Regions from separate parts of the Shewanella sp. SR1 genome, predicted to be linked through region 1. Evidence: predicted binding sites of a transcription regulator. Region 1 holds the regulator's gene; each other region holds the start of a gene.
The links. The regulator LexA, encoded in region 1, represses DNA repair genes until DNA is damaged. The targets are predictions, from matches to a motif close to TACTGTATNNNNATACAGTA.
Positions count from the first base shown of each region.

Region 1 (3,289 bases):
TGATCATGGCGTAAATCATCACGCCAAAGACCACAAGGCCAATGGCGCAGCAGATATACAAGATGGTCATGTGCAAGTGATAAACCTTGCCACTGATCTCGGTTACGCCAGGGGTCATGTTGAACCGCATGTCCGCGGCGGCCAACGGTGGTGCGAATAACACCACGAGTAAACAATACAACAATTGCTTCACAAGACTTCTCCTCTGCCAATTGCGAATAGCAACTACAAAGAAGAGCAACACAGTAAGTCTCAACTCTATGCAAACTCTTCAGTTCCCAAAAAAGCTTTTTTGACTTCAACGTGCGTTGGCGGCTGTTACTTTTAATTAAGTATTATTACTGCTGGTATTAGCCACGCTGGCACATACGACTGAAATAAATCTGTTCTCTATTTTTAGTGGCATTTTGAACTCGATTACGGCTCGATTTATTTGCCACGGGCGGCGATATATCATCGCCGACTAAACCAACCATACTTGCTGTTTAAATATTGATCAAGATCACTTATTTATCTAATTGTCTGAAAAATTGCCAAAAAAAAGCCTCACATTCATAGGCGAGGCGGCTTTCAAGGTAAAAAATTAAATGAATATTTAATGTACAGCGCTAAAAAAAGATTGTTGGCCGAAGAGGCTACCTTGCTCAATGCGTACGTCGCCATGTAAGTGACTGTTTACGTCTTCTAGCACTATGCCCATGGCGCGGGCACTTTTAGCGACAATTTGCAGGCGACGATTATCGCGTGCATCTAATGATTGGGTCCAAGTAATAACCGCACTGGACGTACCACTTGTTAAGGCTTTTTCCATCGCCCACAGGGTTTCCACTTCATCTTTCGCGTGCACCAGTAAGACTCTGTCCATACGCACCCCAGCGTTGGCGAGCATTTGTTTGTAACCAATACTCGGCGGGTTGATGAGCACTAACCAACGGCCCTGTTGGCTTAACTGGGCGAGTTGCGCGCTCAGATGGATTAATTCTTGGCGACCTTGAGTCTTAGTTGGCATGCAGGCGATAGGTGCATGGTGCCAGTCATAGTCGGCATCACGGACTTCATCGAGCCACAAGCCCGGATGGCGGGGTGCATTGCCAAGTAGTTTGTTCATAGCCAATCTCCATTACGGATCACACCGACGGCGAGTCCTTCAATTGTTAAACTTTGATAGCCTAAATCCACTTTAATCGGGGAATAGTCTTCATTTTCGGCGTGTAGATAGACCACATTACCTTTTTTTTCGAAACGTTTAACAGTGACATCGTCGTCGACTCTAGCGACAACCACTTGACCATTTCTAGCTTGTTGTATTTTATGAACTGCCAGCAAATCTCCTTCGAGAATGCCGATATTCTTCATGCTGTCGCCTTTAACCCGCAGTAAAAAATCGGCGGCGGGATGGAACATGCTTGGGTCGACTTGGTAGTACTGTTCAACATGTTCTTGGGCGAGAATAGGTTCGCCAGCGGCTACTTGACCGATAAGCGGTAAACCTGTTTCAGTTACTTCTTCGACTTCCGCAGTCAGACGAATGCCCCGCGATGTGCCTGGCATGATCTCAATGCAGCCCTTTTTCGCCAACGCTTTAAGATGCTCTTCAGCCGCATTGGCGCTCTTAAAACCTAAACGGGTCGCAATTTCTGCCCGAGTGGGTGGCATGCCAGTATCGGCAATATTTCGTTTAATTAGCTCTAAAATTTCAGCTTGGCGTGGCGTCAAAGGTCTCATGGTGTTTCCTGTTTTTCTATACAGTTACTGTTAGTATATACAGTATTATTTGCAGCGCAAGTATTAACCACTTTTTAGCTATGTTGGAGAGAATTAGCGAATATTACCCATAGTCTGGTATTCTACCGGGCTAGTAAACGTACTTAATTGCATAAGAATAATGCCTAAACACGACTCTCTTTGGTTGAAATCATTACGCTGGATCCAAAAACACTTAGTGCACACTATTGTTGTGCCTCAGGATCCCTTTGCCGATCTGAATCTGGATGCCTCCAGACCCCTTGCTTATGTGATGAAAACGGAATCGCTGAGTGACATCGCTGCCCTGAGCGAAATTACGGCTAAGTTAGGACTGCCGAGCCCCTATGAGCCTTTAGTGGCGAATGGTGTGATTGCGCCTCGGGTTGTCTGTCTTCAAGGGCGTAAGCCGCTGTTTGGTGAGCGTGCGGGTAACGAGCCTTTCCTCGAATGCTTTATGCGTTTGTTGGCCGTGCATAAGGAGCGCCCTGAATTAGACATTCAATTGGTGCCCGTGAGCCTGTATTGGGGCCGCACGCCAGGGAAAGAAGACGACACTATGAAGGCGGCCGTGTTTGAGCGGGAAAACCCGACTTGGCTGCGCAAATGCTTGATGATTCTATTCTTAGGTCGACATAACTTCGTGCAGTTTTCAAATGCGGTATCTCTGCGATACATGGCCGACGAACACGGCACTGACATGGGGATCGCTCATAAGTTAGCGCGGGTCGCGCGGGTGCATTTCCGTCGTCAACGTAAGGTGATGACAGGGCCTGTGTTGCCAAATCGCCAAGCACTATTTCATTCGTTGCTCAAATCCGAGTCGCTGCGTAAAGCGATTCAAGAAGAAGCGGCCAACAAAAAGATTTCTGAGACCCAAGCGCGCGAGACGGCTATTGAGTATCTCGATGAAATCGCTGCAGATTACTCAGATAGCTTAGTGCGTATTGCTGAGCGTTTCTTAACTTGGTTGTGGAACAAGCTTTACAGCGGGATCAACATCAAAGGTGCCGAGCAAGTTCGCCAGTTGCACCATGATGGCCACGAGATTGTCTATGTGCCTTGCCATCGGAGCCACATGGATTACCTGCTGTTATCGTATATTTTGTATTATCAAGGCATGGTTCCGCCGCACATTGCTGCTGGTATTAACCTCAACTTCTGGCCCGCGGGACCTATGTTCCGTCGCGGTGGTGCCTTCTTTATCCGCCGTAGTTTTAATGGCAATAAGCTGTACACCGCAGTATTCCGTGAATATTTAGACCAACTGTTTGCTAAAGGTTATTCGGTGGAATATTTCTCTGAAGGCGGCCGCTCACGTACCGGTCGTCTATTGGCGCCAAAAACGGGCATGATCGCCATGACGATGAACAGCGTGCTGCGCGGTATCGAGCGTCCGGTAACATTGGTGCCTGTGTATTTAGGCTATGACCATGTGATGGAAGTGGCGACGTACCATAAAGAGTTAAGTGGTAAGAAAAAGAAAAAAGAATCTGTGTGGCAGGTGTTTGGTGCGATTCGCAAACTTGGTAATTTCGGCCAAGGT
Region 1 is NZ_JAJAEF010000014.1:14,037-17,325, reverse strand. It holds gene coxB (cytochrome c oxidase subunit II) at 1-193, opposite strand, end outside; gene KV201_RS13870 (cell division inhibitor SulA) at 596-1,108, opposite strand; gene lexA (transcriptional repressor LexA) at 1,105-1,725, opposite strand; gene plsB (glycerol-3-phosphate 1-O-acyltransferase PlsB) at 1,886-3,289, shown strand, end outside.

Region 2 (3,289 bases), on a different contig from region 1:
CCCGCCGACAATCGCCACATCTATGCCCTTATCAATCAAATCGACTAACTCATTGCTCTGGGAAATGTGCAAACGGATATCGGGATACAGTCGGCCAAATTCATTCAAAGCTTGAATAAACACGATGGAAATAATCGAAATTGGCGCGGCGATGCGCAGGGTGCCCTCGGGTTTATCGCTGCCCGCACCACTCAGTTCATCAAATTGGGCAACCACACTCTGGTAGCGTTGAAAGAGTGCCAACCCTTCCTCCGTCAATCGTAACTTGCGGGTGCTGCGCATAAAAAGCTGCTTATCGAGCTTCTCTTCCAACTTAGCTAACTTGCGGCTCACTGTGGCAATGGGCATATCAAGCTCCTTCGCCGCCTGTGAAAAACTGCCCGCATTGACTAAATGCACAAAAAGATAGACAAGTTGTAGTTCAGCGCCTAAATCATCACTCATTGCATGTCCTAATTCTGTTCTAGCTGCCCACTTTAGGCACTATATAAAGTCATCAACAATCACAGCGTACGCTAAGTCATTGTGTTTTAAACATCAATTAATCCACTTATACGACCATAGCGCAATAGCCATAGACTGAAATGATATGTTATTTTGTGGCGAGTTTTACTGCGCTGGCGCTAGTTCTGGTTCTAACGTGACATAAAAAAGGCAAACGCCCACCTAAAATCATAACGATAGTAGAAATGACGGTGGTGGCTGAGTTTATTAAAATTTAATCGTAAGGATGAGTGAGGGAAATGACCATTTTAACCCCTCTGTTTGCCGTCTTCGGGATCATGTTGCTCGGCACACTAGTGCAAAAATTAAAACTCTTGCCCGTCGATACGGATCAAGTGCTAAACCAGTATGTGTACTATATTGCTTTCCCTGCGATCATGCTTATCGCCCTCGCCCAGCAGCCGATTGATGAAATTTTGCAATGGGGATTTATTGCGGGCTACAGCACGGCTATGGTGATTACTTATCTTGTCTGCCTTGGGCTCTCGCTGATCGCTAACCCTAAACAGCATGCGGTTGCCGCCATTCGAGCCCTCAATGCCACCTTTGGTAATACGGCATTTATTGGTATTCCACTGCTTATCATCTTATTCCCGCAGCAGCAAAGTGCCTTAGTTGCCGCCGCGATTGCCAGCTTATTATCCGTGCTGATGTTTGCCGTCGCCTTAGTCTCGATGGAACTGGCCACTAACACCCAAAGACAACACCACGCCTTAGTCATAATGGCGATGGCGGTCGGTAAAAACCCTATCGTTATTGGTAGCTTGATTGGCGTCGGCATTTCGGCGCTAGAGATAAAACTGCCCTCAGGGCTGGCGCTCATGATCCAGCAAATTGGCAATACCTCAAGCCCGTGCGCGCTGTTTGCCATCGGTATGGTGCTCGCCAAAGCGATGCGATACCAGAAAGATAGCAGCGTATTTAGCCCCAAGAATTTTATCGAACTGAGCCTTATCAACCTCTTCAAGCTAGTTGTCCAACCGGCACTCGTCTACTTTATGCTTAGCCGTTTTGGCGTGAGCGGCGACTACCTGATCATGGGCGTGATCTTGAGCGCACTACCCACAGCCGCTAGCGTGTACTTGCTCGCCCAGCGCTATAACACTCAGGCTTCTACCAGTGCTCAGGGCATTCTATTTGGCACCTTAGTTACTTTCTTCAGTTTGCCTATCTTAGAAAGCTTAGTAAGAACCCATGCATAATCAGTTAATTAAAAATATTTACTGCCGATAATGCCGATTATTTACCCAAGCCACTTTACTGTATATAAAATCAGTATATACTGTTTATCAATACAGTGGTTTGGTATGTTTTTCGACAGGAATTCACTATGCTTTGCCAACTCAGCATTAATAACTTCGCTATCGTCCGTTTTTTAGAACTGGATTTTCGCCCCGGTATGACCAGCATCACAGGTGAAACTGGTGCAGGTAAATCGATCGCCATCGATGCGCTAGGCCTGTGCCTAGGCAATCGCGCCGATGCCAGCAGTGTTCGCCCAGGAGCTAATAAAACCGAGGTTAGCGCTCGCTTTTCCTTGGATGATATTCCACTGGCAAAACGTTGGTTAGAAGATAACGATCTTGAACTCGATGATGAGTGCATCCTACGTCGAACTATTGGTAGCGATGGCCGCTCGCGCGCCTACATCAATGGTAATCCAGTGCCACTGACGCAGCTCAAATTACTGGGTCAGTTGCTTATCGGTATTCACGGTCAACATGCGCACCATGCAATGTTAAAAAGTGAACATCAACTCACCCTGCTCGACAGTTATGCCAACCACAGATTACTTATCGATACGGTTGCCGCCAGCTTTCAACGCTGCAAGCAAATTGAGGCCGATCTAAAACAACTCGAAGCCTCCCAGCATGAACGTATTGCCCGTAAGCAATTAGTGCAATATCAAGTAGAAGAACTTGATGAGTTTGATCTTAAAGTCGATGAGTTCGATGAAATTGAGCAAGAGCACAAACGTCTTGCCAATGGCACTGAGTTGATTGATACCTGTCAGGCGAGCTTAGATATACTCACTGAAGGCGAAGAGAACAATATAGAATCGCTGCTTAATCGAGTCGTTTCCCTCGCCGAAGATCTGCAAAGCTACGATCCTGCATTAAGCAATATCAACACTATGCTCAATGATGCCTTAATCCAAGTGCAAGAAAGCGCAGGCGAATTACAGCACTATTTGAGTAAGCTTGAACTCGATCCAACCCACTTTGCCTATTTAGAAGAACGGCTATCAAAAGCCATGCAACTGGCGCGTAAGCACCATGTCAGCCCAAATAAACTAGCCGAACATCATTTGGCATTAAAGGCAGAACTGAGCACCTTAGACAGTGACGAAAGCAAGCTCGAAGAAATTCAACTACAGGTCGATGCCAGTAGAGCCGCTTACCTTAGCAACGCACAAAAACTCAGCCAAAGCCGCGCTAGATATGCCAAAGAACTCGACAAACTCGTGACTCAGTCAATCCACGAACTGAATATGCCTAAGGGTAAATTTACTATCGAAGTCAATTTCCACCCAGAGCAAATGTCAGCCAACGGCAGTGACAATATCGAATTTATGGTAACCACTAACCCTGGCCAACCCTTACAACCGATTTCGAAAGTCGCATCTGGCGGTGAACTTTCACGGATAGGCTTAGGGATCCAAGTGATTACCGCTAAGAAAGTTGCCACGCCAACATTGATTTTCGATGAGGTGGATGTAGGGATTTCCGGCCCCACCGCCGCAGTGGTTGGCCGCATGTTACGCAGCTTAGGGGAATCGACCCAA
Region 2 is NZ_JAJAEF010000013.1:85,910-89,198, reverse strand. It holds gene lldR (LysR family transcriptional regulator LldR) at 1-444, opposite strand, end outside; gene KV201_RS13625 (AEC family transporter) at 744-1,706, shown strand; gene recN (DNA repair protein RecN) at 1,835-3,289, shown strand, end outside.
Region 2: recN (DNA repair protein RecN) is a predicted target of LexA. The motif match lies at 1,785-1,804, and genes of this name have one in related genera.

Region 3 (3,289 bases), on a different contig from region 1:
AAGTTAGTGTATTTCCCTGGTTTTTCCGAGCGTTTCCCGCCGGGCTCCTTGGCGAATCAAGTGGATACTCAGTTTAAGGACACATCAGGATTTTCGGAATTACGACAACAGATGCAAAGGGAAGCGCAAGGGTTTGCTAATGTTACATTTAATGGCGTTCCCCAGCGGGTGAGCTTTGTGACTGTGGGCGGCGATTATCCCAAACAAAAGTGGCACTTAGCCTTTATGTTGCCTCACGAAGTGATTGAAGCACCAGTGACCGCTGCGTTCTGGAGTGCCAGTATGGTTGCCATAGGCATCATGCTGCTAATGGGCGTGACGGTATGGTTGATGTTGCTGCCCTTTAGACGTCAGTTAGCTAAGTTATTGGATGCGATGGAAGATATCGCCGAAGGTGACAGTGATTTATCAAAACGTATTCTGATGGATCGGGAAGATGAGTTAGGCAAACTTGGCGATGCCTTTAACCGCTTTGCCGAGAAAGTGCAGCACATGTTGTTGGATACGCGCAGCTTAACCCAAGAGGTTGGCACGGGCGTTATTGATGCGCGGCAGATCTGCGACTTAGCCGTGTCGTCGGTCTCATCGCAGAAGCAGCAGATAGATACGGTTGCTACCGCCGCAACGCAAATGGCGCAAACCAGTCAAGAAATGGCTGTCAGTGCCCAGCGCGCCAATGATTTTGCCCAGAAGGCGCAAACTCAAGCCCACGATGGTACACAGATTGTTTCCCGTGCGACCGAAGGGATGAAAGCGCTGTCGCAACAAGTGATTGCGGCGGCGAAAGTGATTAAACACTTACGCAATAGCTCAGAGCAAATCGGTGAAGTCTTGAGCGTGATCCGTAACATTGCCGAACAAACCAATCTATTGGCATTGAATGCGGCGATTGAAGCGGCGCGTGCGGGTGAGCAAGGCCGTGGCTTTGCTGTGGTGGCAGACGAAGTGCGCACGTTGGCATCGCGTACCCAAGATTCTACCGCTAACATTCAAGGCATTATCCAAACCTTGCAACAAAGCGCATTGCAGGCTGAGCAAGTGATGGAATCGGGCGTTGAGCAAGCGAAAGCGGGGCAAGAGCTAACGACTCAGGTCGAAGCGGCACTGAATGATATTGCGACGGCGATTATGTCAATCCAACAGCAAACGGTTGAAATAACCGTAGCAATCGATCAGCAAGCCTTGGCGGCCGAGGAAGTGGCGCTCAATGTCGATAATGTGCGGGGGTTGTCGGATCAGTCTTTGCTTTCGAGTCAGGACTTGTCGCAAAGCTTGCAAGGCTTTGAAGATATGACCCGCGCACTTACTCGCAATATCGGCCAATTTAAGATTTAAGCCTGAGTTGGTCAGTGAACTATTTGCTCACTGACCATCAGCTCAATCACGGCATCACTCATAGTGCACTCACAAAAGGAGCTTAGGCTCCTTTTAATTTTAGGTTTCCCGCCCGATCCCCGCTAAATTGATGACGAGCACTTGATTACTGTTTTTATATACAGTATTTTGGCGTTGGAGGAATTCAACGTGCGAAAAATTATTCACATCGATATGGACTGCTATTTTGCGGCAGTGGAAATGCGCGACTTTCCCGAATACCGTGGCAAGCCTTTAGCTGTGGGCGGCAGCAGCGATCGTCGTGGTGTTATTAGCACTTGCAGTTACGAGGCACGTAAATTCGGTGTGCGTTCGGCGATGGCGACCGCTTATGCCTTTAAGTTGTGTCCCGATCTCATTTTGGTTCCTGGGCGGATGCAGGTTTATAAAGATGTGTCGCTGCAAATTCGTGAAATTTTCTCCCGCTATACCCAATTGATTGAGCCGCTTTCTTTAGATGAAGCCTATTTAGACGTGAGTGAGTGCCAACAATATAAGGGCTCGGCGACCTTGATTGCGCAGGCCATTCGCCGCGATATCTTAGCCGAAACTGGGTTAACCGCTTCGGCAGGCATAGCCCCTGTGAAGTTTTTGGCTAAAGTTGCCTCGGATTTGAATAAGCCAAACGGCCAATATGTGATTACTCCTGAAACACTTCCTGAGTTTGTTAAAACCTTATCGCTGCGTAAAATTCCCGGTGTCGGCAAAGTCACCGCCGAAAAGCTCTCCTCGCTTGGGCTCAATACCTGTGGTGATGTGCAAGCCTATTCTAAACCTGAGTTATTGGCGCGATTCGGCAAGTTTGGTGGCGTCTTGATTGAGCGTTCCCAAGGCATCGATGAGCGGGGCATTTCCGCCGACAGGGAGCGTAAATCAGTGGGTGTTGAAACCACGCTGGCGAAGGATATTTATAGCCTAGAGCAGTGCCAACAAGTGATGCCGGGATTGATCCAAGAATTAGCCCTACGTTTGAGCCGCAGCGCTAAGGAACGCAAAATTCACAAGCAAGTGGTCAAGCTCAAGTTTAATGATTTCAAGCAAACCACCATTGAGCATCGTAGTGATGAAGTCTCGATTGTGATGTTTTATGATCTACTCGCACAGGCGATGGCAAGGCAAGAGGGGCGCGGCATTCGTCTATTGGGTATTTCGGTCGGCCTCGCCGATTCTATCCTCGCAGTGCCCGAAATCCCAAATGCCCAGACTCAGCTTGATTTAGCGCTCTAGCTGTTTACTGAGTCGATAAGCCGCAGACTCATGCCTGAATGGCTCAATAAGCCTCGGGTGGATTCGCCAACATAAAATCAATTAACAGTCTGACCCGTAAGGGCAGGTTGTCTCTATCGCGATACATCAAGTAGGCGGTGCGCGGAATACCTTGCCATTCTGGCAGTATTTGAACGAGCTTGCCGCTTTGTATCTGTTCACTCGCCATGCTGATGGGTAATAGTCCAATACCGAGTCCCGCCACTACAGCCTGACTGGCGATCGCCATATCATCGACGGCTAGTTTGATGTTCCCCCTCGGCTCAAACTCGAAATCTTGCCTTGTGATATTGTGCTGTAAGCGCCATGTTTTTACGGGCTTTGCTATGATAACTGGATGCTGTTCGAGTGCTTCTATGGCTTGCAGTGCATGCCACTGGGTTGCCGATGTGCTGGCGCAAAGCACAAAACTAATCGTGGTGAGCGGCCTTGCAATCCAATCGGGATCTTTAGGTTCACCCACTCGAAAGGCGATATCGATGGCGTTTTCACTGACATCGATATTCATGTTCGACAGGCTTAAATCGATGTCGATATTGGGATAGTGCCGTTGGAAGGCGTTGAGTGATTCACCTAACCAGCGATAGGTTGTATTGATGGGCGCCGAGATCCGCAGTTTGCCAACTGCTTGATGTTTATCCGCATGCAA
Region 3 is NZ_JAJAEF010000012.1:137,267-140,555, forward strand. It holds gene KV201_RS13235 (methyl-accepting chemotaxis protein) at 1-1,335, shown strand, start outside; gene dinB (DNA polymerase IV) at 1,525-2,601, shown strand; gene KV201_RS13245 (LysR family transcriptional regulator) at 2,645-3,289, opposite strand, start outside.
Region 3: dinB (DNA polymerase IV) is a predicted target of LexA. The motif match lies at 1,482-1,501, and genes of this name have one in related genera.